One region of the Fictibacillus sp. EA-CB0309 genome, then DNA from elsewhere that is predicted to be linked to it. Evidence: riboswitches for the same ligand, from Rfam matches in the RefSeq annotation. Region 1 holds a riboswitch; the other holds the start of a gene.
The links. A riboswitch is a leader RNA that binds a small molecule or an ion and turns the genes downstream of it on or off. The one in region 1 is predicted to bind cyclic di-GMP.
Positions count from the first base shown of each region.

Region 2: it holds a riboswitch for cyclic di-GMP, as region 1 does, so the genes downstream of both, ACEWFH_RS14770 (hypothetical protein) here and ACEWFH_RS03580 (hypothetical protein) in region 1, are expected to answer to the same signal.

Region 1 covers NZ_CP169271.1:612,249-628,410, reverse strand. The annotation lists gene ACEWFH_RS03620 (sulfite oxidase-like oxidoreductase) at 1-407, shown strand, start outside; gene ACEWFH_RS03615 (hypothetical protein) at 442-732, opposite strand; gene ACEWFH_RS03610 (hypothetical protein) at 910-1,101, shown strand; gene ACEWFH_RS03605 (vWA domain-containing protein) at 1,154-1,702, opposite strand; gene ACEWFH_RS03600 (hypothetical protein) at 1,717-3,084, opposite strand; gene ACEWFH_RS03595 (ATP-binding protein) at 3,150-4,034, opposite strand; gene ACEWFH_RS03590 (hypothetical protein) at 4,490-4,678, opposite strand; gene ACEWFH_RS03585 (YdcF family protein) at 4,675-5,223, opposite strand; gene ACEWFH_RS03580 (hypothetical protein) at 5,311-5,799, opposite strand; cyclic di-GMP riboswitch class II at 5,835-5,917, opposite strand; partial or broken gene panF (sodium/pantothenate symporter) at 6,014-7,518, opposite strand; gene ACEWFH_RS03570 (YhdT family protein) at 7,515-7,808, opposite strand; gene ACEWFH_RS03565 (spore coat protein) at 8,003-8,593, opposite strand; gene ACEWFH_RS03560 (transposase) at 9,089-9,550, shown strand; gene ACEWFH_RS03555 (methyl-accepting chemotaxis protein) at 9,674-10,669, opposite strand; gene ACEWFH_RS03550 (HAMP domain-containing protein) at 10,639-11,646, opposite strand; gene ACEWFH_RS03545 (aspartyl-phosphate phosphatase Spo0E family protein) at 11,900-12,070, shown strand; gene ACEWFH_RS03540 (nucleoside hydrolase) at 12,130-13,077, opposite strand; gene ACEWFH_RS03535 (thiol-disulfide oxidoreductase DCC family protein) at 13,153-13,566, opposite strand; gene ACEWFH_RS03530 (DUF975 family protein) at 13,693-14,352, shown strand; gene ACEWFH_RS03525 (hypothetical protein) at 14,569-15,543, shown strand; gene ACEWFH_RS03520 (hypothetical protein) at 15,612-16,162, shown strand, end outside.
Region 2 covers NZ_CP169271.1:2,646,096-2,662,257, reverse strand. The annotation lists gene ACEWFH_RS14825 (GNAT family N-acetyltransferase) at 1-343, shown strand, start outside; gene ACEWFH_RS14820 (hypothetical protein) at 386-550, shown strand; gene ACEWFH_RS14815 (MDR family MFS transporter) at 558-2,174, opposite strand; gene ACEWFH_RS14810 (MarR family winged helix-turn-helix transcriptional regulator) at 2,299-2,682, opposite strand; gene ACEWFH_RS14805 (hypothetical protein) at 2,774-2,923, shown strand; gene ACEWFH_RS14800 (N-acetylmuramoyl-L-alanine amidase) at 3,168-3,779, shown strand; gene ACEWFH_RS14795 (DUF2243 domain-containing protein) at 3,776-4,138, opposite strand; gene ACEWFH_RS14790 (STAS domain-containing protein) at 4,271-5,101, shown strand; gene ACEWFH_RS14785 (WYL domain-containing protein) at 5,197-5,406, shown strand; gene ACEWFH_RS14780 (YhjD family protein) at 5,423-5,782, shown strand; partial or broken gene ACEWFH_RS14775 (protein kinase family protein) at 5,880-6,529, shown strand; cyclic di-GMP riboswitch class I at 6,611-6,699, shown strand; gene ACEWFH_RS14770 (hypothetical protein) at 6,900-7,343, shown strand; gene ACEWFH_RS14765 (GGDEF domain-containing protein) at 7,292-7,843, shown strand; gene ACEWFH_RS14760 (GGDEF domain-containing protein) at 7,934-9,007, shown strand; partial or broken gene addB (helicase-exonuclease AddAB subunit AddB) at 9,150-12,650, shown strand; gene addA (helicase-exonuclease AddAB subunit AddA) at 12,647-16,162, shown strand, end outside.

The DNA.
Region 1 (16,162 bases):
GGTCGAGATTCGACAATGCGTTTGAAGGCGTCAAGTTTACAGATTTTCTGAAGCACATTGATGTGGATCCAAAAGCGAAGTACGTAATGGTCCACGCGGATTATGATTATACAACGAATGTACCGCTTGAAGATCTGCTGCATGATGACGTGCTGCTCGCACACTCATTTGACGGCAAACCGCTAACAGACAAGCACGGATTCCCGCTTCGCCTTGTGGTTCCTCATCTTTATTTTTGGAAAAGCGCAAAGTGGATCCGAAAGTTTGAGTTTTTAGCGGAAGATCAGCCTGGTTTTTGGGAGCAGAATGGCTTTCATATGTACGGTGATCCGTTTAAGGAGGAGCGTTTCTCGAGCGATGAGTTTGAGATGCCTGAGGATGAGTGGAAGAAGAAAGAGTATGATTGATCCTTCGGGAAAATAGTTAAGGGGAAAAGTGCTTTTACCTTTTTCCCCTAAGCATTTTGATTTCGTTTTTGAGTGCAGTCAGCTGATCTTGGATGTCTTTCATCTGCGCTTCTTGTTCTTGCTGGTCTTTTTGAGCTTGTGCTTGATCGATGTAGATTTGTTTGAGTGCGATGGCAGCGCTGAATGTTGCCAGGAAGTCCCCGGCAGTTACGAGCGTTGATGCGAGCAAGGCGAGTTCGGCTGCAAACGTTGCACCGTCTTTATTGTTCGCTAAGTATTGTTCTTCTGCTTCTGCTAAAATAACGTCTACTACACGCTGGTTCAAACTCTTCACTCCTTACACCCTGATATCTACAATACAATATGCGTTTGCCCTAGTTCCGGTGCCCGATGTTAACTCCTTAGAATGCTGGATTTTGGGTACGAATTTTTGTTTTCAAGGATTTTCTTTCTTAATGTATAGGCATTTTGACCGATATTATCCATACTAGGGGGTTTGGCGATGGAACACTGGCTGTCTTTGCGTATTCCGTTTGATATCATTTCAATTTATATTTTGCTTGCTGCTTTTATAGTGGTCGGCATATTCTCAAGCCTGCTTCGAACAGCCTTACCAGAATGGTCTGTCAGGATCTTTAGCTACACGGGGTTTGTTGGCGTGATTTTCGCTTGGCTGAAGCTGCTGGAGTATTAATACATACATAAAAAAACGCCTGGGATCTGTTGTCCTGGGCGTTTTGGCGTTTTTATAAAGATTTGAAAAGCAGTTTGCGCAATACGGGCATGAGGTAGTCAACAAGTTCAGCCGCGCTTGGCACGACTACGTTTTGCGGTCCGTAAATGTTCTGCATTAGCTTCTCTTCTTCCTCCGTTATTTCTCCGTTCGCGATGAACATGCCGATCGTTTCGATTCCGAGTTTGCGCGTTCGAGTAACCGCTTCGTGCGTATCAAGTACACCGTGCGATTCGTAATCGAAGGCGGCTGGCTCACCGTCTGAGAAAACGAGCAGGACCTTTTGCTGCTCTGGCCGTTTTGCGAGCTCCTCACCCATACGGCGGATCGCGTAGCCATCACGATTGTCTTCTTGCGGCTCGAGCTGTATGATCGATGATCCTGACTGATGAAGCGAATTTCTGTAAGAAATCACTTCATGAAAGTAGTTGGGTTGGTCGTTGGATGTAGCATCAGCTGCATCTTCCCAAAAACCGACAACGGAATGAGGGATTCTGAGTGCTTTTAATGTTTCGTGAAAAAGAACAATCCCTTTTTGCGTCTCTTCCATCTTGTTAAACATGGACGCTGAACAGTCTACGAGCAGCGTGAACGTTGTGTCGAGTTCATGCTGAGACTCTTGCTTTTTCGGAAAAGTCTTGGGTTCTTATCGGTCGCAAGTCTTGTAAGCTTCTTCCCTAGTCTCCCGAAGTGCAGATCATCTCTCGGTGCTGTTCGCTTGTGCTCCATTGTTTTTAGGAAGTTTTGCTTGAGCTGTGAGACGAATGGCGCGATTTCTTGGTTGTAGGTTTCGTATTGAGCGACTTCGTCTGGTGACGCCGGTTTTGCTGGAACGAAATGCTCGGTTACGTTTTTGTTAACTTCGCCGTATGGGAAGTGATTGGCAGAATCTGAACCAGATTGGTTGTTGTCTGTTTCTGCTTCATGTTCGTTTTGGGTGTTGAAGTCGTTGTTGTCCGTTCTTTGCGCGCTCGTTTGGACTGATCCGAACACCGCATCTCCACTTTCCGCTTCTCTCGCACCTTCTCCTAACAAATCCGTGTTCGTCCCTTGATCCAAATCCATTTGTAAAAATGAATCTTGCGGGTCAGAAGTTTCATCATGCCAGGAAGAATGTGATTCCTTTTCTTTCTCGTCTTCATCTTTTTCTGAATCATCATCTTTGGTGATCGATTTTTTTGTTTTGGTTTCGTTGTTTCGTGTTAAGTCGTCGAATTGCTGTTGGTTTTCTTCGGTACTTTCTGTGAGCTTCGGCTGATCGGCGAAACTTCGGTAAGCTGTTTTCATGTCTTTTAGTTCAGTGTGAGATTTTGTGATTTCAGCCATTTGGAAGATGATCTCCGCAATGTCTTGTGTTGATTGAGCTATTGTTAGGTTTGTGAGCAAAGGTCGCAGCTGTTGGTATAAGGTTTGTGTTTCTGTCGGTACCGCGACAAAACGTTTATTAGCCAAAAGAATGATATGGCAAAAAAGCGCGTCAAGTTCACGCTTTTGCTGAATATGTTTTCGGTACTCGCGGTTATAGTGCACCTGAAACGTTTCTTTGCGCAGCTTGAAGGCATGCATCATCCCTGGCCGGTCGTTTGTACAGATCTGTTCCAATCGGAAGTCTTCCGCGAAAAGAAGGACCTGTTTGAGAAATTCCCGGTGCGGATGTGTTTTTAGTTGGGTTAGCGCATTCCAAATGATGTTGTCGTCCGTATGAAACTGCGTTCCATAGCTGCGCAAATACACGTCAGATTTCCAGCCTTCGAGCTGAATATCCCGCGGGTATGGGTTCCAGAACTGGCTGACGTGAGTGACGCCGCTGTTTCGTTCCAAGTACGAGTGGTACGAGAACGAAACGTCCATTTTATCCACTTTTGAGAGTGAGCGTGAAAGGTCGATCAGTTGCATGTGAACAAAAGAATCGATCTTTGTATCCGCAAATACTAGGAATTTCATCTAGGGAAAACCTCCAAAATCGTCGTGGGAAATAAATTGTGTGGGGACAGACCCCATTTCCCAGCTTACGCAAACAGCGTCGCGGCCACGTTGGAAACGAGGGCGCGTTCGCGGGCATCTTCGAGTTTGTCGGCGATTGCGCGCTGGATGGCGCGCTTCGCCGGCAAGTAGACGGAGAGGTCGGCCGCATCCAGCAGTGCGCGGATGGATGCGGCGTCCTCGGACAGATGGCCGGCTTTCGCCTGACCGATGAGGTCAGACGAAAGCTGGACAAACTTCGAAAGAACATCTTCGTCTTTTTGCTGAGACTGATTTTTCAACATTTCTTTTAACGTATCGCCTTGAATGTAAGGCACCTCGATCACCACAAAACGATTTTTCAACGCTTCATTCAAAGGCACCGTTCCGATGTATCCTTCGTTGATCGCGGCAATGACATTGAATCCAGGTTGAGCTTTTACCACTTCACCAGTAAACGGGTTTGCGATCGTACGTCGGTAGTCGAGCATTCCGTTTAGAATTGGCAATGTTTCAGGTTTTGCGATGTTGATTTCATCGATGTACAAGAAATGTCCGTTCGTTGCCGCCTTCGTTACAGGACCTGGAATGAACTCGATCTCTTGCTTTCCCTCGTTGTAGCTTAATGTTTTATGACCAAGAAGAGCTTCTGCATCAAGATCAACGGAAGCATTTACTTGGTGTAACGGCTGCCCGAACACGTTTGAAAGAAGCTCGGCAAGCTTTGTTTTACCTGACCCTGTCGGTCCCTTCAGCAGGACATTTTTTCCTAAAGCAAGTGCAATCACAGCATCTTCTATAAGTGAAGCGTCAGGCGCTGTGTACCCTGGCTCACCAATTAACTCTTTATATACATCTGTTAAGTTTTCTAATCGTTTTGCTGCGTCTCGCTGTAGCTTTTCTTTTATTTCAATCGGGATTTGAAGATTCATATCAAAAATCCTTTCTATTTCGATGATCTCGCTCAAGATCACATCATCTATCAACAGTATTTCCACTAATTTGCTGTGTAAAGCCTTACACAATGTAACATTGTAAGCTTTTTCAGTGCAAGTGGCGTGTTTATGCAAACTGATTTGTTATTATCAAGACGTTGCCAATCACTTCATAAAAAGAAGCTGATTAAAAGGAATCAGCTCTCAATTCATATGATGAAGTTTTTGGTTTCCTCTAGAAAGCCTTGTATCGGTAAAATTTATTTTTCTTTCTTCATTAGCTCCACTACATGAGGTTTCGGCTCCCAGCAATTGAACTGGTATTGTGGTTTTGTTTCATAACCAAGGCGTACGCAGTGATAGCGCATGCCTTGGGTCGTTTTTTCCGGCTTGAAATTGATACATGTCGCACAGCAATGATACTTACTTTTATCCATGGTGGCCTCAATCCTTTAGCGGTCGGTAAAATAGCTCTTTATAATCGCCATATATTCTCGCACGTGAGCTTGAGGGACTGACGAGATTCTGAGCGGTGAGCCTAGTCCCTCTGCCTCAATTCCAACACGTTTTGCAATCATCTTTGTTCGGAAAAGGTGAAAATCACTCGTTACGATCAGCAATTGATCATCAGAAGAAATCATTTTTTCGTATATAAAAGATTTTCGTACGTACTGGTCGCTTTTTCTTCAATTTGTATGCGGTCAGGCTCAATTCCATTCTCCACTAAGTAGTTTTTCATAATGGTGCCCTCACTCGTCGTTTTCCCAAACCCAAGCCCGCCGCTTAAGATAAACGTCACATCCGGATGGTTCTCTGCATAAGCAAGCGCTTGATCCAATCTTCCTTTCAAAACAGCTCCAGGTCGATTGTTCTTCGTACCGCCACCAAGAACAAGGATGGAGTCTATCTTTCCAGAAACCTTCTCTGGATCAGTATTAGCGGATGTAAGAATAAGAGTTTCTAGCGTTGCAGCAAAAAGGAAGCATAGGACCACGATTGTTGCGGTTGTTTTTCGGTAGGTTTGAAAAAGTTTCATAGCCGTATTATGTCGATAGTAGATGACGAAAAAAAGTGCACCCAAAAAGAAGAAAACTGCAAGACCCATATCCATGTTGGTCGTTTGGATGAGCATAGCCGTTGCGTAAACGAAAAAGATAATGCTAAGTGCTAAAAATAATTTTTTCATAGAGTGGTCTCCGTTTGTAGATTTTCTATATTCTAGGATATCAGAAAAAGAAAAAGAGCGGAGATGAAGATTCCGCTCTTGGATAAATTATTTTGTGTTTTGGTTTTTCTCTAATTCTTTTTCAATCTCTTTTGTGATGTTCACTTTTATGTCAGCTGTTGTGGTGGCAGCTTCAGCATTCATATCTTGTTTCTTTTTTGTCAAAGCTTCTTCTTTTCTCTTTGTAACTTCAGCCATCTCTTGGTTGTAGTGAGTCTGTATTTCTGTCTTTTTGGTTGTAATGATTTTTTGTTTCTCATCTTCCAGCTCTTGTTTCGCACCTGTAAAGATAGAAGCGATGTTCGCGCTCAAATCTTTCAATAGGGATTTTTCTTCATCCTGAAGAGCTTTATCGATATCTGATTTGTATGTGAACGAAACGATCTGCTTGTAGAGATAGTCAGCAAGATTATTATTCGCTGCAAATGCAGATGTTGAACCTATACCTAATGCCAACGTTGAGGCTAAAACAATTTTCGGCCATTTCTTCGTCGACTTTTTCTTTGCACTGAATTTTTCTTTTCGAGAGATTTCCATAACAAAATACCCCTTCCTTTATATATAGAACGCATAAAGAAAGCGGTCGGTTGCGCTACTAGCTTCAGTTATTCCAAGCGCCCATATACAGAACAACCTTCACAGCTCCACACTATCTAATTATATTCTGATACTAAATTACCATCCGCTCAATTCACTGTAAATGGGTATTTAGTAATTTATTACTAAATTTTCATTTTAGTAGGATTTTATTTTAAGATTTTATTTTGAAATAATAGAAAAGAAAGACGACATTGTCCACCTCGAGTGGACAATGTCGTCTAAAATGTATTTGTCTGGGGTCTGTCCCCTTTGTGAAACTCCCCACAATGTAGGCAAAAAAGGATAGCACGATCGGCAGCACAACCGTATGCATGCCCCATAGGTTTGGATAGTTAAGATGCAGATACATGTACGTTCCTACACCAACAACTAAAGATGCGATGGCTCCATTTGCATTTCCTCTTTTCCAATACAGCCCCATTACAATTGGCCAAATGAAGGCTGCTTCTAACCCGCCAAATGCAAATAGATTGAGCCAAATCAGCAAGTCGGGCGGATGAATAGCCATCGCGAACACACTCAAGCCCACTACAGCTGTGATTCCAAAGCTTAATTTTTTTACAAATTGCTCTTCTGCATCTGGCTTGATGTAATTGATATAAACATCCTTTATAATAGCTGAACTAACAAGCAGAAGCACCGAGTCAACCGTTGACATAACGGCAGCAAGGGGCGCAGCTAAGACGATTCCAGCTAACCACCCCGGCAGTACCTCGAGTGCCAATAAAGGCATTACTTTATCCGGCACCTCGATCCCCGGAAGGACCACTCTTCCAAAAACACCCGCTAAGTGCATGCCTAACATGATGAACCCTACAACAAACGTTCCGATAATCATCGCTCTATGCATGGCTTTTGCGTTTCGGTAACTCATCGCCCTTACCGAAATCTGTGGCAATCCTACAACACCTACACCAACTAGAATCCAAAATGACGAAACATAAAGAGGTGTAAGAGATTGATCGGAACCAAACGGTGTAATGAGATTTGGATTTTCTGCTCTTAACTCACCCATAATGTTCTCAATTCCACCACCAGCTATTATCGTTCCGGCTAGTATGATTACAGTTCCAATCACCATAACCACACCTTGTATCGCATCCGTGATTACAACAGCACGAAAGCCACCCGCAATCACATATACCAAGACAGATCCCGAAAAGATAAATAGTGCTGTCGTATACGATAGTCCGGTAAACGATTCAATTAACCGTCCTCCACCGACCCATTGAGCAGCCATCGCTGAAAACAAAAAGATGACAATACTTAATGCTGACAAAATCACAACCCACTTGCTTTCATAACGTGCTTTGAGGAAATCAATAAGTGTAACAGCATTAATCTTACGTGCGACAATCGCAAACTTTTTTCCGAGGACAGCGAGTGTAAAATAACCTGTCACAAGCTGGGCCATAGCGAGCAGTACCCAACCCAGTCCCAATTGATAAGCAGCTCCTGGTCCTCCAATAAAACTTGAGGCACTTCCGTATGTGGCAACCATCGTCATAGCAAGAACAAAACCACCAAGCTCTCTGCCTGCTAAAAAGTAATCTTGTAAAAAAGACGGTCCGCTTTTAATATGACGAGAGGTGTAAATACCAACTAAAAAACAAGTATCAAAAAGACGCCTAAAGGAAGGATCACATCCCAGTTCATCGTGCTTCACCATCCCTTTTAGTGTCTGTCTCATCCGTTTCAAATGGAACTTCTGTGTAAAAGAATTTCACCATGATCCATACCAAAACGGTAAAAACAAAAAATCCTACAATACAGCTGTAAAAAAACCAAGCCGGAAATCCGAGTATGTAAGTGTATTCTTTAACAGGACGTCCGCCTAAACCGTAAGCAAACGCATACCACCAGATAAAGTTTAAAATAGCGAGCACAGTACCCATGATGGCTTCTTTATTTGAGACTCTGTATCGCCAGTCGATACCCTTTTTCATCTTTTAACCCCTGGAGTTTCAATACAAAATATAAGTCCACTCATTACTATGGCAAATTCATATCACCTTGTCGAGTTGTTTCGACCTTAAGAATTCTTCTATTCCTACTCATGATATCCCTGTTTACGTGAGGTTAAAAGACAATATAAAACGAGTACCCTTTTTTCAGGTACTCGTTTCAATGTTTGTAGAAATTACTGAAGTGGCGGTTGTGTCTGTGGTGACGGTGCGTATGCGTTCAGCATGCTGGTCATATCTTGTTGGTTGAGCTGTGGCACTTGATAATAATGATGCTTGTTTTGCCAGATCGAAAGCTCGTAAGCCATCTCAATCCAGTTCGGAATTCCATCTGCTAAAACACGTCGCAATACCGGATTTGTAAGTTCTAAGGTTGCCATTCCTCTTAATGATGCATTGGATTTCAATGTTCCTAGTATAAGGCTAGAGACTGACTCATCATTTAATTCAGAAACGCTTTGAATCGGTTTTTTCGGCTGCGCTGGTTTTAATCCGTACACAAAGTCATTATCTTGCTGCATCTTATAAGATTTTGTTTCCATAGCAGGATTTTTCCCTGTTTGAAAAGCCTGTACACATGCATTATACTCCTTTGAAATATGCTGATAATGACGATTCAGCATTGTTTTTAATTCCTGATCTTGCACGTGTCCACTGCACATCGTGTATAGATTCAATGTTGATACAATGCCACTCAGCATTTCATGGACATCAAACATCTCATGCCCACCGTGATTTAGATGAGCTGGAATCTGACCTGTCTGCATATTCTGATGCAAGAATTCTGGATTAGCATTTGGTGGTTGTTGATTTTGATTCGTGTTTGGTTGATTTGGATTCAATTTTATACCTCCGTTAAATAAAAATACGGGGTTATTTTGTGTAGATAGAGGTCGCTTATTCACTTATTAGGTTTTTTTGAAGAAAAATTTCCGGGGAAATTTGATAAGAAGTGCTATGAATGTTGCACTTTCGACAAAATTTATGTGGAACCGTTACGAAAAAAGTACAACTTTGCGAAAAGAGAAGATTAGAACCGATTGCATTCCAGATTGCTTAAGAGGTTTTACTCAATAATGATGAGGGAAATAAATTGTTTGGGGTCAGTCCCTATTTCCCACATCTAGTTACAAGGAAGTATAATAGAAGTACAACTGAAAGGAGGTGAAAATCATTCCCAGAACACGTCGCATTTGGTATCCTGATGCTGTTTATCACGTGACTACCCGCGGAAACCGCAGGGAACCTCTTTTTATTCCCACCTGGATTTCCACTGCTACTTAAAGATCCTAAGTCACTGTGTTAAAAAGCACGCTGTCGGGCTCTTCTCTTATTGCCTCTTGACAAACCACACGCACCTTCAAATTTTGTGCAGCAAGTCCCCACCTGGAGAATTTATGAAAGAACTAAATGAAACGTATGCCATGTATTTCAACAAAAAATACGAGCTAACTGGCCATGTGTTTCAAGGCCGCTACGGAGCAGAACTGATTGAAGATCGTTCGTACCTGCTAGATACGAGTCGTTACATTCACTTAAACCCTGTAGCCGCCGATCTTGTAATGTTTCCTCTCGAATACCCTTGGAGTAGTTATCGATATTATGTCACCCAATCGGTATGCCCTTTCGTAGACACCTCAACCATACTTGGACTTTTTCAAGATTCAAAACCTCAATACCGAGAATATGTAGAAAGCAGAACCTCACCGGTAGTAGAAACCTAAATTTCTTGTAATATTACACACTAATGATGTTAAAAATTCATCCATATCAAAGAAAAAGCCGGTTTTGTCTTCTGGAAAAAGACAAAACCGGCGAATGTGTAATTGTATGGGGTCTGTCCCCCTCTAGAAATTAAACCTCTGAACGTGCGTACGCATTTGCTCTGCATACTGCTCAAGCTGATCTGCTAGATGATTCAGTTGTTCCATAGAGGCTGATTGCTCCTCTGCTGATGCAGAAACCTCTTCGGTTCCAGCCGCTGTTTCTTGCGTAATCGCTAAAATATGCGAAGCGTTCTCCAACAGGACATCTTTTTGCTTTGTCATCTCTTCAACAGACTGTATCACGTCTTTTAATGCTTCTGCGTTACCTCGAACAGCCTTAGAAATAGCGGTAAAGGTTTGTTCAGTTTCTTCAACTGCTTCACTTTGAGAAAGAACAAGGGCTGCCGCTTCTTGAACTTGTCCGACGGTATTTTCCGTTACCTGCTGCATGTCGGTAATCAGAGAGCTAATATCTTTTAAAGAATTCTCGGTCTGCTCTGCTAGTTTTCGAACTTCATCAGCCACAACCGCAAAACCTCTCCCAGACTCTCCTGCTCTTGCCGCTTCGATTGCTGCGTTTAATGCCAGTAAATTCGTCTGGTTCGCGATATCACTAATCGTCAATACAATCTTTTGAACGCTGCCTGATGTTTCATCTAATTTTTTTATTGAAGTGATCATTTCTTTCGTCATTTCGGTTGTCATTAATGATTTTTCTTTCAGGATGCTTACCTTTTTTACACCTGTCAGCGATTCTTCATTCATTTGCTGTGTTGCCTTTTCGATTGTTTCCCCATGCGCTTGAACTTGACTGATACGCTCAGCTAGCACATTAGCTGATTTTGCATTTTCATCCATCAATTCTGCTTGATGGGATGACCCCGCTGCGATTTGCTGCATCGTCGTTGAAACTTCCTGTGCAGATGCTGAATTTTCTTCTGCACTCGCTACTACGGTTTGGGATGCATCTGTAACATGATCGGTAATCTGAGCCATTTCCGCGATTAACGTACGCATTTGGCTAGACATCTCATCAAAACTCGCAGCTAGTTCTCCAATTTCGTCTTTTCTTTGTATGGAGACGCTGGTCTGCAGGTTTCCATTTTTATTTCATGCATCGCATTTTTTAATTGTTTAACAGGTACCGTGATCCTTCTTGAAACGAACAAGGAGATCACAGCAGCCACTAAAAGGGTTACCAGCAAAGCAATTCCAATGGGTAATAGAATGACAGACGCTTTTTGTTCAAACTCACTTACCGCTACAGTTCCCGCTAGTTTCCAACCAGTCGTTTCATTCTTTGAGTAGCTCACAACTCTCTCTTCACCGTTGATATTTGTGGTTACAATACCCGTCTTATCCGTGATTTTTTTATAAAATGATTCTTTTGTTGCGCTCTTCCCTAGCATCTTTGCATCAGGATGCACCATATAGTTTCCGGAATTATCGAGTAGAAGAGCATAACCTGTTGAACCGATCTTCACATTTTGCATGAGTGTCAAAATATCATTAACGGCAATATCAATGGCAGTAACACCAACGACTTTGCCACTGTACTCAACTGCTTTTACAGCTTTTACAACAGGCCGATCCGTTGCTTGATCGATAAAAGGATCTGTCCAGAAGACTTCATTAGGATTTTTAGCCGCTTGTTGATACCAAGGAGTTAAAGTCAGGTCTTCAACAATTGTTGAAGGTATTGGATACATGACAACTTCCTTTGTATCCGAAATATAATAGCTATTCATAATGGCTTCGTTTGCTAGATGGTAGTCTTCAAACTTTGAAATAATGTAATCAGTACTATCGCCTTTTTCATGTAGTTTAATCGTCGCCGAATCTGCATAAGCTGAAACAAAATCGGCATTATCTTGTAAAAAGCGATTCAATGACTCGTTTAGATCGTGCATACGGTCTGATGTATCTTCAGATGAATTATCAACGGTTGTTTTCATACTGAACATATAACTTACTCCGCTCACTATTAAACCAGTCATCATAATGAGCAATATAAAAGGCACAAGGATTTGCCTTTGTAGACTTTTTTTAATCATTTTTTCCTCCAACATTCACTTTTTCTAGGCAGCAAAAAGTATATCGACAGAATGCAACAAATTTTTACTAAAAAAGAGCCGTTTTTGTCTTTTGAGGAAGACAAAAACGGCGAATGTGTAATTGTATAGGGTCTGTCCCCCTATATGTGTAAAAAAATAATAGACTAGACACAAAATATGGTATATAATATTTACAAGATTTACCGACATTAATGGTGCAGAAGTGGTTATTATATTAGAGGGGGAATGGACCATGAGCCGAAGCAATGCTCTTGTCTTAACTACAGAGATAGACGCCATTCGAACGACCATGTATGAGGTAAGTAAAAAGGTTAATAGTCTTGCAGATCCGCTTCTTGTTCAGCTAAGTCAGATACTAGATGAGAAATTAAACAAACTAGATCAAATTAAAGATTGCGCTTAATCACATAAATTAAACCGGGGTTCTTACGCTAGCAGAATCACCGGTTTTTTATTATATAATTAACTAAACGTTTCTCCCGTCATCACGCTCATAAAATCTCTAAAAAAATAGTTGTAATCGAAATCAAACGCGATTCGATGTTTTTTGTCACTTTCATTAAACTGCACATACGGCCTGACATCTGCAATACTCTGACCTCTTGCTGTGTTTCCGTCTTGCAGCACAATATGTACTGGAAGCGTCCTAAACGTGAACATGTCTTCTCTTATGCAAGCTAGTAAAGTGATTGCATCATGGACAGGACTTCCTTGGATCTCGGGATTTCTGCTTTTATAAAAATTATAATAAAAATCCAGCACCGGTTTGATGATCGGTGCTTTTCCTTTGTAATCAATGTAGTTGACCATTTCTGGGGTAACAAGCGCTCTGTCCGTTACGTTTAACGGGATGATCGTTACGTTATCCGCGTAGGTTAGAACGATTCTTACTGCGACTGGGTCTCCATGGAAGTTCGCTTCAGACACAGCCGTAACATTTCCAGGCACCCAAAACGCTCCGCCCATAATATAATACGCTTTTACTTTCTTCATAAGCGATTGGAACAAGATAAACATTGTAGCTAGCGAAGTCAGCCTTCCTGCATTTACGATAACGAGATCATCTTGATACTGCTCAATAATGTTCACGATCTCGAAGAAGTTTTCGATGAATCCATCATACGTACCGGGTATAATCGGCCCTAGACCGTACACGCCATGTACATCCGGATAAAATGTAGGCTGTTCTCCTGTCATAGGAACTTCTGCACCACCGATAATTTTGACATCACTTGGATAGTTAAATGTTTTTGCCAGATAACTTACATTTGCAATCGTCTGCTCTCTGGCTACGTTCCCATAGTCCGCAACAACCGCTACAATATCTATTTCCTCGCTTAAATAGGCATATGTTAAGGCGACTGCATCATCAATTCCTGCGTCACCAAAGAACAAAACTTTTTGTCCCATTGCACGAATCCCCTTTTAGGCTTTTGTTTTATCCTATTAGGCAATGTGTTGTCTTATGAAGTTTGGTCGTAAAAACTATTGTAAGAATCTATTTCTCAGGTCGGGCGTTGGAATCATACAGCTGTCCTTTTTGCCAAACCACCGATACCGATTTTTCGCTACTTTTCTATAAATGAAATTCCGAATAGGCTGTGGTACAACAACTAAAAACCTTCCTAATCTGAAAGGGAATTTCAAGAACTGGGAGATCTTAAACACTGCATCTGATTCTGTATAGACTTTTCCTTCTTTTATTAAAATTACGGAATTGGTATACTCTGGGTCTATGTTGTATTGAGAGAGCAACTTTTGTCCAGCTTCTGATTGTATGGCTGCAAACTTTAATACACTGCTTTTCTCATGTTTTAGAATAAATTGCACACTTCCATTGCAAAGATTACATACTCCGTCAAAAAGAAGAAAAGCCTTATTTTCTTCCAAATTCTCCATAAGTAACTCTCCCTTCTACCAACGTAGTTTCCCTCTATTTTACTATTAATGCTCATCAAAAAAACATCTTTCTCTTTACCGTTACGTATTATAATAAGAGGACAGACCTAGAAAGGTGAGTACATCATGAAAAATAAAGAAATCAAAATGCAAGCACGGCAGCACCTAAAAGGACAATGGGGCACAGCGGCATTATTTACACTGCTATTCGCTTCGGTTTATTATTTGATCCCATTAATCATAGAAATTAATTTAAGCGGAGGCTTTAAAGCTTGGGTGAACAAGCCTGAAAATGTCGATGGACCGGCAGCGAGTACGTTTATCATCACTCTCGTCTTACTGCCATTATATATCGGATATTTATGGACTTTTTTATCAGTAATCCGCACTGGTGAAAAAATTAAGTTTTCTAGTCTTCTTCAAGCTTTTTCGGAGATCAGCATGTACGTGAGAATTCTAGGAACGTACTTGGTGATGATGGTGTACATGTTTTTATGGACACTTCTTCTAGTGATTCCCGGTATCATTAAGGCATTTTCCTATTCACAAACGTATTTTGTGTTAAGGGATAATCCAAGAATCGGCATCAATGCTGCTATTACCAAAAGCCGTAAGCTGATGAATGGCCACAAGTGGCAATTTTTCGTGCTGCAGTTAAGCTTCATAGGCTGGGGAATTCTATGTATATTAACACTAGGAATCGGATTTCTTTGGCTTGCACCGTATATGAGTGCGTCATATGCTGCATTTTACGAAAACTTAGTGAGACAGCAAAAAGAGGCGTAATTGGCTTCTAGAGACTGCGCCGCTTTCAGGTTGTGCTTAGTTAGTACTGAGAAGAATAATTAAGCGGTTGAACAAACCCCTGTATTGTCCATATGAGATGGACAATACAGGGGTTTTTGTATTTGTTTGGGGCCAGACCCCATTTCCCTAAATATTTCCCGCTCCTAGGACATAACTATCAGTAAGGACAATCAGACAAGACATCTAAGGGGTGGCATGATGGATCAACTTACTGTAATCGTCGTCGGGGTCATTGGGTTTCTCGTATTTATGGGTATCGTAGGGTATACCCAAACCGCTTACCACTTTCGCAAATGGAGCAAGGAGTTGCAGCAGATCGAGACGAATAAAGATCAGCAGCCTTACTCGCATTGGTTGCAACGCGTCACATCAGACTACAAGCAATTTCATCTCGCTGGTGTGCCTCAACTAAACACTCAAGCGCTTATCGAAAAGCACCTTTACAACGAACGCATTCCACTGCTCGGTATTTTTAGAGTACCGGTCGGAAATATACAAAAATTACTCAACCAGCTTCCGTCCTTCACCATCATTCTGGGTGTCCTCGGAACCTTCATCGGACTAACGCTCTCTCTTGTATCAATGCAAGACACGCTCATGACACTCGGCACTCAGCCAGCGGACTCCAACCTCACACTAAACTCAATCATCTCATCACTCACAGCACCGTTTGAAGGAATGAGCGTTGCCTTTTTTACAAGTATCGCAGGGATTGGTGCAGCTCTCTTCCTAAACCTGATTCAGTCAGGTTTTTTCTCACAAGGCACTTCCCTTTCCTACATGCAGAACAAACTTTTAGCCGATTGTGAAGTATATCTCGATCACAACATCAACAGCGAGCTGATCAACGACAAGCCTCAAGATTCGGTTGAACGCCTGCTTGACCGTCTAGCGTCCCGTGTTGAATCATCCTTCGATAAAACACTAGGCGAGTTCGCATCTCAAATGGTTAATTTTACAGCTGGCCTTCAAAAAGCGATGGAAGACGTGAACGGTATTTTTGAAGCACAACGTGAGCACTCCGAACGGTTCGCGGCCTCCACCACACAGCTCGATCAGTTCGGTCAGCGTTTTAACGAAACAACGAAAGAACTGGGTACGATACAAAAACCGTCGACACGAGCATCAACGCACTCGCCAAAAACATATCTTCTTTCGAACAGCAGCTAAAAACAAGCAACGACCGGCACACACAAGGTCAGCAAAAATTCGACCAGCTTATCCAGCGCTCTGATAAAATGCTGCAAGAAGCGCAGCGCAGATCGGAAGAACACGCGCAATCCATGCTTCGCGGCATGCAAGAGCAGCTTCAGCATTACCAAAACCAGCATGATGCGCTCGAAAACCGACTTGCACAAAAGCAAGATGAGTGGCATTACCGATACTCTGAAAAACAAGGCGAGTACGGCCGTGCAGCAGCGGACTTCGCTTCAAGCGTCGGTCAGCTTGAAAAAGGCTTTTATTCCGCCGTTGAACACATCAAACGTGATTTTACCGACCAAGTCCGGAACGTCATGGATAGCCAGAGCCGTCAGCTCGCTTCCATCCTTAACAACTCACAAAACCAGAACAGCCGCGATGACGATATGCGTGAACTCGCACGCACGCTTGAAAACCTTCATCATAGTCTAACTCGAAGCATCACAGACAATAACCGGACGCTCTCAGACATGTACCACCTCATGCAGCGCATCTACCAAGCCGCTATGAACCAATCCAACCAGGTGGTCTATGAAACGCGCAATCCTCGCGCAGCCGAATACGTGGATGACGAGCGGATGCCTGAGAT
Region 2 (16,162 bases), 1.9 Mb from region 1:
TTTAGAACAAGCATTAACTACTAAAACAGGCCGTACGTATTTTATAAAAGATAGTGATAAGGTCGTCTCCAGTGCATCATCAACCGCTGAGAATTCCTTATCAGCTATGATTGTAGGTGTTTGTTCGCATCCGGAAAAAAGAAATCAAGGTCTTGCATCACTATGCATGGAAGCGTTATGTCAGGACATTCTGGCTGAAGGAAAAGCGGTATGCCTTTTTTACGATAATCCGAAAGCAGGATCCATCTATAAGCGGTTAGGTTTCAAAGATATCGGCTTTTGGAGCATGAACTATCCACTGCGTTCAGCATCACGTGAACAGCAAACAACACTTGTGAAATAATAAGACTGTTTTCTAAAGGTTGATGAACTGTGAGAGTGTTATATGCTCACCAGGAAAGATTTATGTTCGTTCATGAAAATTGGCGCTCGTTCAGCGGCATTTATGCTCGCTGAACGAGCGCCATCCGAGAAATACGAGCGCCAAAGACGAAATCAGCTAATAAAAAGACGGCCGGGGATCGATAAAATCGTCCCTGCCGTCTTTTAATTTTTAACTACCCCAGCTTTCGCTCAGCAGCTTGTTCATTCGATGCTGTATTCTCTTCATTAGACGTTCTTAGTGGAATTTCTTTCAAGAAAAATAAGGTGAGTAAGAACGCAGAACCAATCACGATAGCGCCAGTTAAGAAAACTCCGTTTAAGGCATAACTTAGTGACTCACGCAATATTCCTAAGACTTGTTTAATAAAGCCGAGTGACTCTGGTGGTAACGCGCTAAACTTTTCTAAAACAGCCCCTTGATTTAACAGCACCTGTGGATTCGCCAGTTCTTTGATCTGCTCACCTATCTGAGGTGTAACGTTAGGTGTAGATGCAATTAATTTTTGAGATTCTTTATTAAAATGGTCAGCCAGTGAATTGTTCATAACACTTCCCATGATCGAAACACCAATCGTACCGCCTAATTGTCTGAACAGCTGTACGGATGAAGTCGCAACACCCAAATATTTATGTTCGATCGCATTTTGTACAGTTAGTGTGAAGATAGGGAAAGCAATACCTAGTCCTGAACCAACTAAGATCATGTTAAGAATGGCGGTTGTATTTGTCGTCTCGGTATCCATAAAATGCATGCTCGTCATACCGCTGACCATGATGAACAGCCCAAGCATTGCAAGCTTTTTGTACTTTCCAGTCTTTGTTACGATCTGTCCGCTTATCGTACTTCCGGCAACCATGGCAAGCGTCAGAGGCATCATCACAAATCCGGATTTTGTTGCAGATGTACCCATTACGCCTTGAATAAAGAAAGGCATATACATAATCGATCCGAACATACCTGCTCCTAAAAAGAACCCGATTATGTTAGAAACGGTAAAAACTTTATTCTTAAACATATCAAGCGGCAGCACAGGGCTAGAGACACGCTTTTCTGTACGGATAAATAAGAAGAAAGCAACAATTGTTACAGCAAATAATCCGATGATTTCAGGAGATACCCAGTCGTATTGATTTCCTGCCCAAGTAAAAGAAAGAAGAAGAGGGACCATCGTAAGTGTTAAAAGAAGCGATCCTGTGTAATCAATAGACTCTTTCTCTTTTCTTTGAACGGACGGAAATAAAAAGTAGATGGCAGCAAAAGCGACTAGACCGAACGGAAGGAAAATCCAGAACACCCAATGCCAATGAAAGTGATCAACGATATATCCTCCTAATGTTGGTCCAAACACGCTCGCCAATCCGAACACGCTGCTCATGATTCCTTGCCATTTGCCTCGTTCGCGAGGAGGGAATAGGTCACCAACAGCTGTAAAAGCGGTTGACATAATCATCCCGCCGCCAAGCCCTTGAATTCCTCTATATGCAATAAGCTCAAGTATGCTTCCGGAAACACCACATAACAGCGATCCTACTGTGAAAACTCCAATCCCTAAAAGGATAAAAGGTTTTCTGCCGTATATGTCAGACAGTTTTCCGACCAAGATGGCCGTAATGCTGGAAGTGAGCATAAAGATCGTGAATACCCAGCTGTAATACTCAATTCCACCAAGATCAGCAATAATTTTTGGCAATGACGTACCAACAATCGTTTGGTTCAAAGCAGCAAACAGCATGGCTGTCATAATGGAAAGCATAATGATGACTTTTCGTCGCATTTCCAAATGTTCCATTTATCTTCCTCCTATTCATGTAGTAAATAATTCATAAAGTGAAGTATTATTAAAAAGCAAAACTGCTTCAATTAATCCAGCAGTTTTGTTGAAGAAGCTATCATCCGTTTCATGTCTTCGTCAGTCAGGTTAGCAAACTTTTTTCTAGATACTTGTTTTTAATCTCATCCATTTTTTTAGCTATTTCTCTACCGTCTTCTGTAATTTCCAGATAAACGATTCTGCGGTCTGAATCTGATCGAACACGCTGTATATAGTTTTTTCCAACAAGCCGATCTGTAACTGCGGTAATATGGCTGGACGACACCTTTAATTCATTGGCAATTTCAGATGCCATTAAAGGACTCTGGTTAAATAGAGTCTGCAGTACAGCAAATTCGTTGCTTGGGATATAATCCGAGTACACTTCGTTCAAACCTTTTCGTAATGTGCGAAAAAGTCTTCGCAAGCTCATTTCAAGAGCGCGTTCTAATTCATTTCTTCCTTGAGATAGTTCTCTATTTTCCATTTTAACACCCTTGCTTTTTGTTTCTTCTATTAGTATATGATAATTTATATTTAATAAGAAAGAAAGTAAAAGGTTTGAGGAGAAACATATTATGAAAAATTCAACGCTGTTTTTTGTGCTTTTAGGATTTGGTTTTTTAATCGGAGCTGCATATTGGGTTTGGGCGATCACAACGCAATCACAACCTGGGGAATGTAAAAAGGCTATTGTTGTATACAATGTTGTTCTTGTAAGTAGTTGATATCCGTTTCAGGTGCTTCGCTTTCCGCTGGGCAGTAGTCTCACACTTTACACTCCAAGCAACTTGTCGATGAAGAAATAAACGAGTACCAAAGCAACAATCTTTTAGAAAAAGAACCAAAAAAATCGAGCCGCTTATGGCTCTTTTTTTATGCTTTCAAACACTTTTAGAGTAGATGTGAAATTTCTGGAGGTGTAAAAATGAAAGAAAAATACAAAATCACCAATCAGTTTATTAAAAAGAATTGAAGCAGCGTCCAGGCGGGAATCGCATTCCTAGGTATGTGGTAGCTCATGATACAGGTAACGCTGGTTCAACAGCTGGGCAAAACTATAACTATTTTAATAGTAAGCACTTAGGAGCATCTGCCCATGTTTTTATCGATGATAAACAAATTCTTGTGATCATACCTTTAAATGAAAAAGCATGGCATGTACGTTCTGATGTATCTGATGCGAACGAATGGGGAATCGGCGTTGAATTATGCTATGGGGGTGCCATTCATTTTCAAGAAGCATATAATCGGTACGTCTGGTTTTTTGCTTATTTATGTGAGTTGTATCAATGGGATCCTGAACGTCATATTAAAGGGCACTTCCAACTGGACCCAAAACGACGAACAGATCCGTTGAACAGCTTCCATCAGTATAATAAAACGTTCCCTTTCTTTATAGAGGATGTTAAATACGAACAAAAGAAACGAATCGTTAATACAGAGGCATTTAAAGAGACCGTAACAACACCAGGAAAGCTTTATAAAGTGCAAATCGGGGCTTTCTCATCTCGAGAAAATGCAGAAAAGCTTGCATTAAAAGCCAAAGCAGCAGGCTTTACGGTTCATATTGATTACATTTAAACGCTCATTTTTTCTTTTTTCCGCGTGTAATAAACAAGCGCGATTCCTATCACAACAAACAACGGTTCAAGTATATTGGCTTCAGGACCGCTAGTAACACGATGTAATTGAAACACCCAGTGAAACAAAATGTTATCGACCGTTAAAAACAAGCCGATCGCAGCTAAGAATCCATGGAAAAAAGAAGTGCTGTAGCGTTTGAAAATAAACAACAGAATTAAAAATAAAATGAGAACTCCTAAAAATACAGCTCCAATTCGTTCGCCAGCTGTTACGGCTTTCAACTCCCAGGCAAAAGCTCTAACGGACCAATGAGACATAACAAACAAGCCGAATAAAAAACCAAACGAGATCTTCATAGTAACTCCTTCCTAAGCTATCAACAATTTACGACATTTTTTTGTGAAAATAGGTTTCAATTCAATTTAATAATGGTATATAGGTAGGAGGTATGCAATCATTTTTTGTTTACATAGGGGGATATAGTTAAAATGGAGCGCCAATTGAAGGAATTGGGGAAAAAGATCATTGAAAGTAGATATGATCTGGCGAAGAAGATTGATGAGGTTCGAGTACAGCATGGTGAAAATCCGCCCGTTCTAACAGATTTTGTGAAAGAACTTCGTGGTGAATTATTCACATATTTTGGAGAAGCACTATATGAAGATTACAAAGCCAGCGAAGAACGATTTATCAAGTGGGGAAGGAAGAATGGTGAACTTGCCGTTCAGTACGAAGTGCCTTTAGATACGGCTTTAAACAGTACGAGGTTTTATCGAATCGTGCTTTGGGAGTTTATTCGAAACGAAATTAACAATGAAAAGTTTGCAGTGGAGACTGTTTTAAAAGCAGCATCAATCATTGATCCGTTCTTAGATGAAACCGTGCATGCTTTTAGTGTAGCTTATGTAGAAAACAATAACCGAGTACTCGGATTGGCCCGAGAAGCCATTGAAGAACTCTCTGTTCCAGTTGTTAGATTGACGAGATCGGTCGCCGTTCTTCCTCTTGTTGGAACGATTGATACTCACCGATCTAAATTAATTATGGAAACATCACTTCAGAAATGTATGGAACTAGAGGTTGAGCACCTATTTATCGATCTTTCTGGAGTTCCAGTCATCGATACGATGGTGGCTCATAACTTATTCAAAGTGATTAATTCGCTTAAGCTCCTAGGTGTAAAGGTAACGTTAAGCGGTATGCGGCCTGAATTAGCCCAGACGGTCGTTTCCCTGGGAATCAGTTTTGAAGGATTTTCCATTGCGGGTAATTTGTATCAAGAACTAGAGGCGATGGGAATTGGTCTCCAAACCAAGTAGATATCAAGAATACCTATCTTATTTAGATAGGTATTTTTTTCTTGTATTAAAAGAACGTTTGTTCGCATATAATAAATAAAAAAGGAGGTTGCTTCATGACTAACATGTTAATGAGATGCATCCAAGAAAGAGCTGCGGTTGAGATGATTTATCTTTCGCGAAAAGGAGATATCTCTCATCGATTGGTAATTCCATACTCTTTCGATGGGGACATGATTAAAGGCTACTGTTCAGTTAGAAAAGAAATCCGGACTTTTCAATTAAGGAATATTCTATCTGTACAATTTCGTTTTTTGCCTTCTTAAGATTGGGGGAATAGTCGTGCAATATGGAAGCGAAGAAGAGCGTTCGCTCATTGAGAAATTTGTGATGTATCCGATTTTACTCTCAGTGTTTAATCGGGACCTCCAAATTATTAACGGCTCTCCATTTAAATTGAGACAGCCATACGTCGCATTAATTGAACAAATTATGAATCAAATTAGTAAAGATTTATATGATGTAAGAGTTGAACTGCGAAAAAGAAGAATAAAGGTGATGGATGGACGGCGTGAAGCAGATATTACTGAATATGAGATCTTCATTAGAGGCTATCGTGAAATAATGCGGTTCCCAAACGTTCATTTGAAAAACAAAGCAGAAACGCTTATGCTGTCATATCTTCACGTGGCAGCGGAATAAGTCAGGAAGGCATTCAGGTTTCCTTTTTAATGCCAACTGTATACAATGAATGCAGAAACATATGATGATAGTAAATCATTAGAAATTGAGGAACCGAATGGAACACTTTATTCAGCTTGCCAGACAATTGAACAGAGAGATCATGATTGAAAGCCAAAGTCCGTTTGATCCAGTATGTCCGGTAAATACACCGCATCCTTGGCAAATGCTAGGCTGCGGAAATTATGCGGCTGTTTTTTTCATCCTGAATATCCTGCTTATGTCGTGAAAATTTATGGCAGGGACGAACACGGTCTGCTGGATGAGAAGAAAGTATACGAACGATTAGGCGATCATCCCGGGTTTTCTGTTTGTTATTATACGGAAAGCAGGTTCTTGATTTTAAAACGAATCCAGGGTATTACGCTTTATGACTGTGTGCATAAAGGAATCAAAATACCTGAGCATGTGATCTATGACATTGATAATGCATTGAGATATGCAAGGGAAAAAGGATTACAGCCTAGTGATGTACACGGAAAGAATGTGATGATCTCGGGTAATAGAGGAATTATTGTGGATGTATCTGATTTTTATAAAAGGGAAGATTGCCGTAAGTGGGAAGACTTGCGTAAAGCATACTTTACTTTTTACAAAAAGACTCTCTACTATTTACCTGTAAAAATTCCTTATTTTGTTTTAAATTTTGTGCGCGTAGGGTATAGGTACTATAGAAAGTTAAAAATATCCAAAAATAAAGACGGTTAATAATAGGATAATATACCTATGTAAAACATTGGCACAAATTACCTATATAGGATATAATATCTATAAATCAATAGAAACCTTTGTTATTAAGGGCAAACCAGTTGAAAAGCTGGGACGCAAAGCTATGGGCCTAAAGTATGGTAAACATGCAATGGCAGCCGGTTGCCAAAGGGAAGCGGATTAATGTTTTGATAGCTAGGAATCGAGGAAGTGTGTTTCATAAGGGCTAGTATTTTATTTTAAATACTTGAGCATCTTAGGAACGAAACTGACAAAGAGATTCGACGCTTATCAAACATTATAAAAGCCATTCCCTTTTCGGGTAATGGCTTTTTGTATGTAATTTTTCAGGATTTGAGGGGTTGCAGAAATGGAAAACTTCCAACTAGACTTGCGCACACTCAAAAGAAACTTGTTTACAAGATTTATGAAGTCTATTCCAACCATGATACATACTCACAAAGAGCATCTCAGACAACATGATGACTTTCATACGTTTCTAAACGGTTTTGTTGAGCAATACGAAAAGATATTAGTGAAGTTTTTACGGGGAATTACTCATGCGGTTTTTCTTCCGGAAGAACGTTTTGAATTATTCTTGAAGCAAGCTGAGCAAAAAGCTTTTCGGTCTGGAATTCATTTTTTGAGACATCAGCGAATTCCGCATCAGTCTCTTGCTTGCTTTACTACCAGCATCAGTGAATCTGTGCTGCAGCAAGTAAAAAAGAAACGAAGAATGAATCGCTTTTTGTTCAACTTTTCATGCTGGACAGGTGGAACCGTATATCGCATCGATCCGTTACTGGATTCTTAAGTGGTTTTTCAGCAGAGCAATTTAAAGATTTAAAAGAAATTAGTATCCGTGATCCGTTGACCAACCTTTATAACCGTCGTTATTTCTATGACTGTTTAGAAAAAGAGCTGGAGAAAGCACACAAACTTAAACTGCCGCTAACACTTGTTATGTTTGATATTAATAATTTCAAACTAATAAATGATGAGTATGGTCATCATGCAGGAGATGAAATTCTTCAGCAAATCGCTGAGCTTTCTAAACGCTTAAAACTGTTTTCCGGATTCAGATTTGGAGGAGATGAATTTGTCTTTCTTCTGCCGGGAATTACAGAAGCGGAAGCATATATCCTTGTGGAAAAAATGGAGAGTCAATTGATGGGTTGGAACAAATCGATCTCACTCGCTTACGGTGCGATAGAACTTCTTTCCGATGCATGTGAAAACATTGATTATTACCTTCAGCTGGCTGATGAACGGATGTATACCAACAAACGAGAAGTCAAAACGTGTGAAACGTAAAGATGGAATGAGAAAAATTGATTTATGTAAAATACAGGAACCGTGTGCTATAATTTCCTAATATAGCATAGCGCGAAGGAAGATGACTACATGAGAGAATTGTTTGTAATAACTGAACACAGATCTGAAAACATATCTTCTTTATTGCGGTGGTTCTTTTTAGTTCTTTGCATCCCTATCTTTTACTATACTCCTATTTCAAATGTATTGAACTATGAAACAGATACGTTCCCAATCCTTTTGGCGATTGGAATACTATACATGACGTCAACGCAGATCGTATTACATAAGTGTCATGAAAAATCCGCGTACTACCGCTTTTTTACAAGGGGCGGCATCGTTTTTGACTATATTGCTTATGTTTGGCTGATGCAGCTATCTGGAGGAGCAGAGAGTCCGTTTGTTTCTGTCGGTTATTTGATTGTTATCCATGCGGCCCTCTATTGGAGATTAAAAGGTGCATTTTTGTTAGGATTAGCAAGTTTTAGTGCCATACTGTTCTTTTTTATAAGAGACGGTGGCTATCAAGATACTATGGTTTCCTTTGACTTTTTTATGAAGAGCTGTTTTTTATGGCTGATCGCATTATACGGAGGTATCATCGCATCTAAAGAAAGACAACACTATCTTGAGAAGAACATGTATCAGCTTCAATCTGAACAAGACTATTTAACTGGGTTGCTTAACCACAGAAAGTTCCAAGAAGATGTATTAGAAAAAACAAAACAAAATAAGCCCTTTACTCTTGTACTTTGTGACATTGACCGGTTCAAAAATTTTAACGATCAGCATGGACACTTAATTGGAGATGAAGTACTGAAACTCGTGGGATCAACATTCAAACGGTATATCTCTTTAAAAGACGGAGAAGCTTATCGGTATGGCGGAGAAGAATTTGCTTGGATTCTACATACAGCTAGCGAAACTGAAGTGAAAAGGATGATTGAATCCGTCAACAGTCATTTAAAGCGATTTCCATATACAATTGAAAACGAGCCGTTACCAATCACTTTGAGTTACGGAATAGCCATTTATTCATCTGGCGAAAAACCTGCTCAAATAATCCAAAGGGCGGACATGCTATTATATGAAGCGAAGTCAGCAGGAAGAAACACATTGAAACTTGATACGATCAAAATCGAGGAAAATCAGCTAATGATGTAGCGGTTTTCCTTTTTTTATATTAAGAGCTATCCTTTAAATACCAGCTGTATGTGCTCGTTTTTAAGTATACTTGCCTTTGCCGTCTTACTAGATTATGAGATAATAGAAACAGAATTTATGCGCGGAACAGGGGATGAACATAATGAGTTTGCAATATATCTTGGGACGATCCGGCAGCGGAAAGTCCCACTCTGTCTTTATGGAGATTCAAAGAAAACTTAAAGAAAATCCATCCGGAAATCCGATCATCTATCTCGTGCCAGATCAGATGACCTTTCAATCAGAATACAAGCTTGCATCGACTCCCGGATTATCAGGAATGATGCGTGCGCAAGTGTTTAGTTTTTCAAGACTAGCTTGGCGTGTTCTTGGTGAGACCGGGGGCATGACAAGAATGCATATTACCTCGACAGGCATAAGAATGATGCTTCGGAAAATCGTTGAACACAAAAAAGAAGAACTGAAAATTTTCAGGAAAGCATCAGAACAAAGCGGATTTTACGAACTGCTTGAGTTGATGACAACAGAGCTGAAACGTTATTGTGTGAGTTCAGAAGACCTTACGTGGAATGCGGAAACGCTGCTTTCGCTTGGTCAAAAAGAGAATAATATGAAGGTACTTCAAGATAAACTATCAGATCTCAGCATTATTTCAGGTGCACTCGAACAAGCACTCGCTGGGAAATATCTGGATTCTGAAGATTATTTAAGATTGCTTCAAGAGAAGCTGCCTACCGCTTTGAGTATTAAGAATAGCGAAATTTACATAGATGGATTTCATTCTTTTACGCCTCAAGAGCTTGAAGTTGTGGCAGGCTTAATGGCACATGCAAAAAAGTCACCATTGCACTTACAACAGATGAATCTGTTCAACAAGAAACAGCTCTGCATGAGCTTGATACGTTCTACATGACAAAGAAGACCATTCAAGTTCTTACTAAGCAAGCGAAAGAACTAGGTGTGGAATTGGAAGAACCTATCTTCCTTCACGAAAATCCTAAATTCACTTCTCGGGCGATCGCTCATATTGAAGAACAATATGACAGAAGACCTGCCGTTCAATCATCGGATTCTGATGGAATTCATGTTGCAGCTGCTGTAAATATCAGGTCAGAAGTCGAAGGTGCAGCAAGAAAAATTGTTGAGCTTGTAAGAGATCATGGGTATAGATATCGTGACGTAGCTGTTACGGTTCGTAACGCTGGCACCTATCAGACGCTTATTGAGACCGTTTTTTCAGACTATGGAATTCCCGTTTTCCTTGATCAAAAAAGTCCATGCTTCATCATCCGCTCATTGAACTTATTCGTTCCTCTTTAGATATTGTTCTAAAAAATTGGCGGTATGAAGCCGTTTTTCGTGCGGTTAAAACAGACATGCTCTATCCGCTTGATGAGATCAGAAAGACCACTTCAGAGATGAGACGCTGTATGGATGAACTTGAAAACTATGTATTAGCGCTCGGCATACAAGGCAAGAGGTGGACAGATCCAAAACCATGGAAATATAAAAGGTTTAGAGGATTTGAGTCAGAAGACTTTGGGAAAACAAGTCGCGACGATGAAAAAGAACAACTGATCAATGATTTGCGCGACATGATTGTGTCGCCTCTAAGCCGTCTATCAAAAGGCCTTTCAACTAGCAAAAGTGTTATCGATTATTGTAGAACACTTTATCAGTATTTAGAAGATCTGAATGTCCCGATGAAACTTGAGCGGTTAAGACTTCAAGCAGAATCTTCCGGAAAACTAAGAGTAGCATCAGAACATGGACAGGTTTGGAATGCGGTGTTAGGTCTGCTTGATGAAATGGTAGAGTTAACGGGCGAAGAAGAACTGTCAAAAGATACGTGGATGCAGATGCTTGAAACTGGGCTTGAGAGTATGAAGTTTGCCCTTGTTCCTCCGTCGTTAGACCAAGTGTTAGTTGGGACGATGGAGCGATCAAGATTTACCGATGTAAAAGTTAATTTCGTGCTTGGTGTAAACGATGGTGTGATTCCTCTTAAGCCAAAGGATGATGGTTTGTTATCAGAAGATGAACGAGAAGCGCTTGAACGAAATGGGATTGTTCTTGCGCCTACAGCACGAAGAAAGCTGCTTGATGAACAATTTATGATATACCTTGCGTTAACAAATGGCAGTGACCATTTGTTTGTTTCGTATGCACTCGCTGATGAGGAAGGTAAAACACTTCAACCATCAATGGTTATTCAGCGGCTGCGTGATCTTTTTCCAAAGTTAAAGGAAGAACTTTATCATAATGAACCAGCTCTTCATGAGGATATTGATTTTGTACAGCACCCTGTAAAGAGCGTCTCCTTTTTGAGTACACAGCTGAGAGAATGGAAAAAAGGGTATCCGATCTCTCCCGTTTGGTGGGATGTTTATAACTGGGTCATAACAGATGACCAATACGGCCATTATGCTACAAGAGCTTTATCAAGTCTGTTTTATTTTAACCGTGAAGCACCGTTAAGCTCTTCTGTCTCACAGGACCTGTATGGTGAAAAGATTTTGACGAGTATTTCTAGAATGGAGCTATTTCAGTCATGTCCGTTTTCACAGTTTATGTCGTATGGATTAAAACTAAGAGAGCGTCAGATGTACAAACTCGAAGCACCTGATATTGGGCAATTGTTTCATGCTGCTTTAAAACAAATGAATGATGCACTTCAGCAAAGAAGAGTATCTTGGAGCGATCTTTCAAAAGGTGATTGTTACCGGCTGGCAGGCGATATTGTAGAATTGCTTGCACCACAGCTTCAGCATGAGATTTTGTTAAGTTCTAACCGTCATCTTTATATAAAGAAGAAGCTGAAAGAAGTAGTCGGGAAGGCTTCGCACATTTTAAGCCAGCACGCAAAGGCGAGTGGATTTACGCCTGCTGGTCTTGAACTTGCATTCGGAGCTGGTGGAACATTGCCGCCGCTGATCTATAAATTACCGAACGGAACAACAATGGAAGTGATCGGACGTATTGACCGTGTGGACACTGCGAAAAGTTCCAAAGGACTTCTTATGCGTGTTATTGATTACAAATCTAGTTCATCAGGACTGAACTTAGCTGAGTTGTATCATGGAATCGCACTGCAGATGTTAACGTATCTGGATGTAGCAGTAACACATTCACAAAACTGGCTCGGTGAAGAATCCGTGCCTGCAGGTGTTTTATACTTCCATGTCCATAATCCGATTCTAAACGAAAAGAAGCTTCTTAGTGTGGAAGAGATAGAAAAAGAAGTGCTGAAGAAATTTAAGATGAAAGGTCTTGTACTTGCTGAGCAAGAAGCCGTTCACCTTATGGACAGTACGATGGAGGACCGATCATCCATCATCCCTGTAGCTTTAACACAAAAAGGATTTCATAAGTCGCATTCTTCCGTTGCTACAGCCGACCATTTTAACACGATGAGAAAGCATGCCCGAAAAATGGCAGTGAATAGCGGCGCTGGCATAACAAGTGGTGTTATTGACATCTCCCCATATGAAATGAAGAAAAAACACCTTGTACATTTTGTTCGTATAAACCGGTCTGTCAGTTTGATCAGACACTAGAAGAAAATCAATATCGCCAGCTTCGCCCGGAAAAAGATGAAGTCATCTTAGAAAAAATGCAAGAGGAAGGAGGAACCGTCAATTGAAAACATTAATTCCTAAACCCGAAGGTGCCACGTGGACGGACGAACAGTGGCAAGCAATTCAAGCAAGAGGAGAAAATGTACTTGTCGCAGCAGCGGCTGGATCTGGTAAAACAGCGGTTCTCGTAGAACGTATCATTACGATGATCCGCGAAAAGACTGCAGATGTTGACAGACTGCTTATCGTTACGTTTACGAACGCAGCAGCAGCTGAAATGAGAAAACGAATAGGAGAAGCGATTGATAAAGAATTGTCGCAAAACCCTTCTTCTCTTCATTTAAGAAGGCAGCTGAATCTATTAAACAAAGCTTCTATTTCTACACTTCACTCTTTTTGTATTGAAGTGCTTCGCAAGCATTATTATGAAACCGATCTTGATCCTGGTTTTCGCGTTGCAGAAGAAACGGAAGCAGAACTTATTCGTCAAGAAGTGATTGAAGATCTTTTTGAAGAAGAGTACAGCAAGGGAGAAGACCATATTTTTTATAATGTGGTTGACGCGTACAGTTCTGACAGAAATGATATGGAACTTCAAAAGCTTGTACTATCTCTTTATGATTTTGCAAGAAGCCATCCTGATCCTGACGGGTGGCTCGATCAAATGGCGGAAACGTACCAAGTGCAAGCATCTTCGATCGATGAACTTCTTTGGACGCAAGAATTATTGGTTGATATTTCAATACAGATAGAAGGGCTTCGTGCATTGGCACATAGAGCACTTGAACTAGCACATCTATCAGGAGGTCCTCTTGCTTATGCAGAAACGCTGCAAGAAGATCTAGCTTTCATTAACAGGCTGTATGGCGCAAAGAATAGCTGGAATCAGCTGTACGAAGAATTTCAGACATACGCTCCGCCTAAGTTAAAGGCAGTTCGCGGAAAAGATGTGGATGAAGAATTAAAGAATAAAGTCAAATCGATGAGGGAGACCATTAAGAAACGAACAGGAGCTCTTAAAGGAGAATATTTTGAGCGACATCCTGATTCTTATATCGTCCACATTGAAGAGATGGCACCGATCGTAAAGGAACTTTCTTCTTTAGTAAAAACATTTGGGCAAAGATATCGTGAAGCGAAGCGGGAAAAGTCGCTTGTTGACTTTGGTGATCTGGAGCATTATTGCCTTCACGTATTAAAAGGTGAAGGATCAACGATGGATTTCCCAGTGCCTTCAGATGCAGCATTGGAATACCGTGATCGATTTGTAGAAGTATTGGTTGATGAATACCAAGATACAAACTTTGTGCAGGAGTCCATTGTTCGTTTAGTGTCTAAAGATGGAGACGGTGGGAACATGTTCATGGTTGGTGATGTGAAACAGTCAATCTACCGGTTTCGTCTTGCTGAACCTCTTCTATTTTTATCGAAGTATAAGCAGTTTACAAAAGAAGGCGGCAGTGGATTACGAATTGATCTAGCCAAAAACTTTAGAAGCCGAAATGGCATCCTGCAAGCTACCAATTATTTGTTCAGACAAATCATGAACGAAACCGTCGGAGAGATCGAATATAGTGAGGATGCAGAACTGAAGCTTGGCGCGAGCTATTATCCAGAGCAAGATGGCAATGAACCTGAGCTGATCTTAATTAATAAAAGTCAGCCTGTTGTAGATGAAGACGGTCTTGAGAGCGGTGAAGTGGAAAAATCAGAACTTGAAACCGTTCAGCTTGAGGCAAGGGTGATAGCAGAAAAAATAAAACAAATTGTGGGAACGACAGGAGACTCTCCTCATCTTGTTTTTGATAAAAATACGAAATCGATGCGTCCAGCTAAGTACAAAGATATTGTGATGTTATTCCGTGCAACGTCTGTGTGGGCGCCTGTCATTTTAGAAGAATTTAAACAACAAGGTATTCCTGCTTATGCTGAACTTTCGACTGGTTATTTTGACGCTACCGAGATTCATGTCATGATGTCACTCTTAAAAGTGATCGATAACCCTTTACAAGACATACCGCTTGCAGCTGTTCTTCGCTCCCCACTTGTAGGCATGACTGGTGAAGAGCTTGCTGTAGTGAGGTTGAAGCAGAAACAAGACAATTACCTCGGAGCAGTCGAGCTATATTCTTCAGAAGGTGAGAATTTTGAAATTCGAGGGAAGGTTTCGCGGTTTTTGCAGCAGTTGGAATTGTGGCGTCATCAAGCACGCCAAGGATCTCTTGCTGATCTTATATGGGACATCTACCGTGAGACAGGTTATTTTGATTATGTTGGAGGACTGACTGGAGGCAAGCAGCGTCAAGCCAACTTAAGAGCACTGTATACACGGGCAAAAATGTATGAAAGTACTTCGTTCCGGGGTCTGTTCCGCTTTCTTCGTTTTATTGAAAGAATGCAAGAACGCGGCAAGGACCTTGGAGCAGCAAGAGCCCTGGGCGAACAGGAAGATGTTGTTCGTGTCATGACGATTCATAAAAGTAAAGGTTTGGAATTTCCTATCGTTTTCGTAGGAGGAATTAACAAACAGTTCAATACAAGAGATTTGAACGAGAAAGTTCTTCTTCATAAAGAACTTGGTCTAGGAACGCAATACATCAATCCTGAATACCGCGTCGCTTACCCGACACTACCGAAGCTTGCAATAGCAGGCAGAAAGCGAATGGAGCTAATCGCAGAAGAAATGCGTGTGCTTTACGTAGCACTTACACGTGCTAAAGAAAAAATATATTTAGTCGGTACGGTTAATGATATTGAAAAATCTGCGGATAGCTGGAGTGATTCTCTTTACGAAGAAAACTGGATGCTGCCTGACTTTGAACGTGCTGGAGTAAAAAGTTATCTAGATTGGATTGGAAGAGCGGTCATACGCCATAGGAACGCTGATCCGATTCTTTCTATTCTTGGAACAGGTGAAAGAGGCAGAGGCGAAGTTTATATCGATGATACCGATTGGAAGATTACCATTCTTTCAGCAAGTGAATACGAAGAGTTGGAGATTGATGAGAAGCAGAAGCAAGAAGAGTTATTGACTCAACTTGAAAACAACGAACCAGTGGATTCTATCAGTGAACATTTTGATGAAATTAAACGCCGCTTGGAATGGGGTTATACACATAAACAATCAACAGTTACCCGTTCAAAGCAATCTGTAACTGAAATCAAAAAACAATATCAAGCAGATGAGTACAGCTCTACTGATTTAGTAAAAGCTGCTCAGCAAGTAATTCATGAGCGTCCTAGGTTTATGCAAGAAACTCAGTTAAATGCTGCTGAAGTCGGTACGGCTATGCACATGGTTATGCAGCACATTGATTTTACAAAATCATCATCAATAGAAGAGCTTCAGGAACAGCTTGCAGAAATGGAAGCCAAAGAACTTCTTACGGCAGAACAAGCCGAGAACATTCAGTTGTCTCAAATTCAGCAGTTTATTGAAGGGCCGCTTGGTAAGAGAATCATAGAGAATGGTAATTTTAATAGAGAGATCCCGTTCAGCATGGCGCTTCCACTGTCTGAGATTCAAAGAAATTGGGATGGTGAAGAAGAGCATGTGCTTGTGCAAGGGGTAATTGAC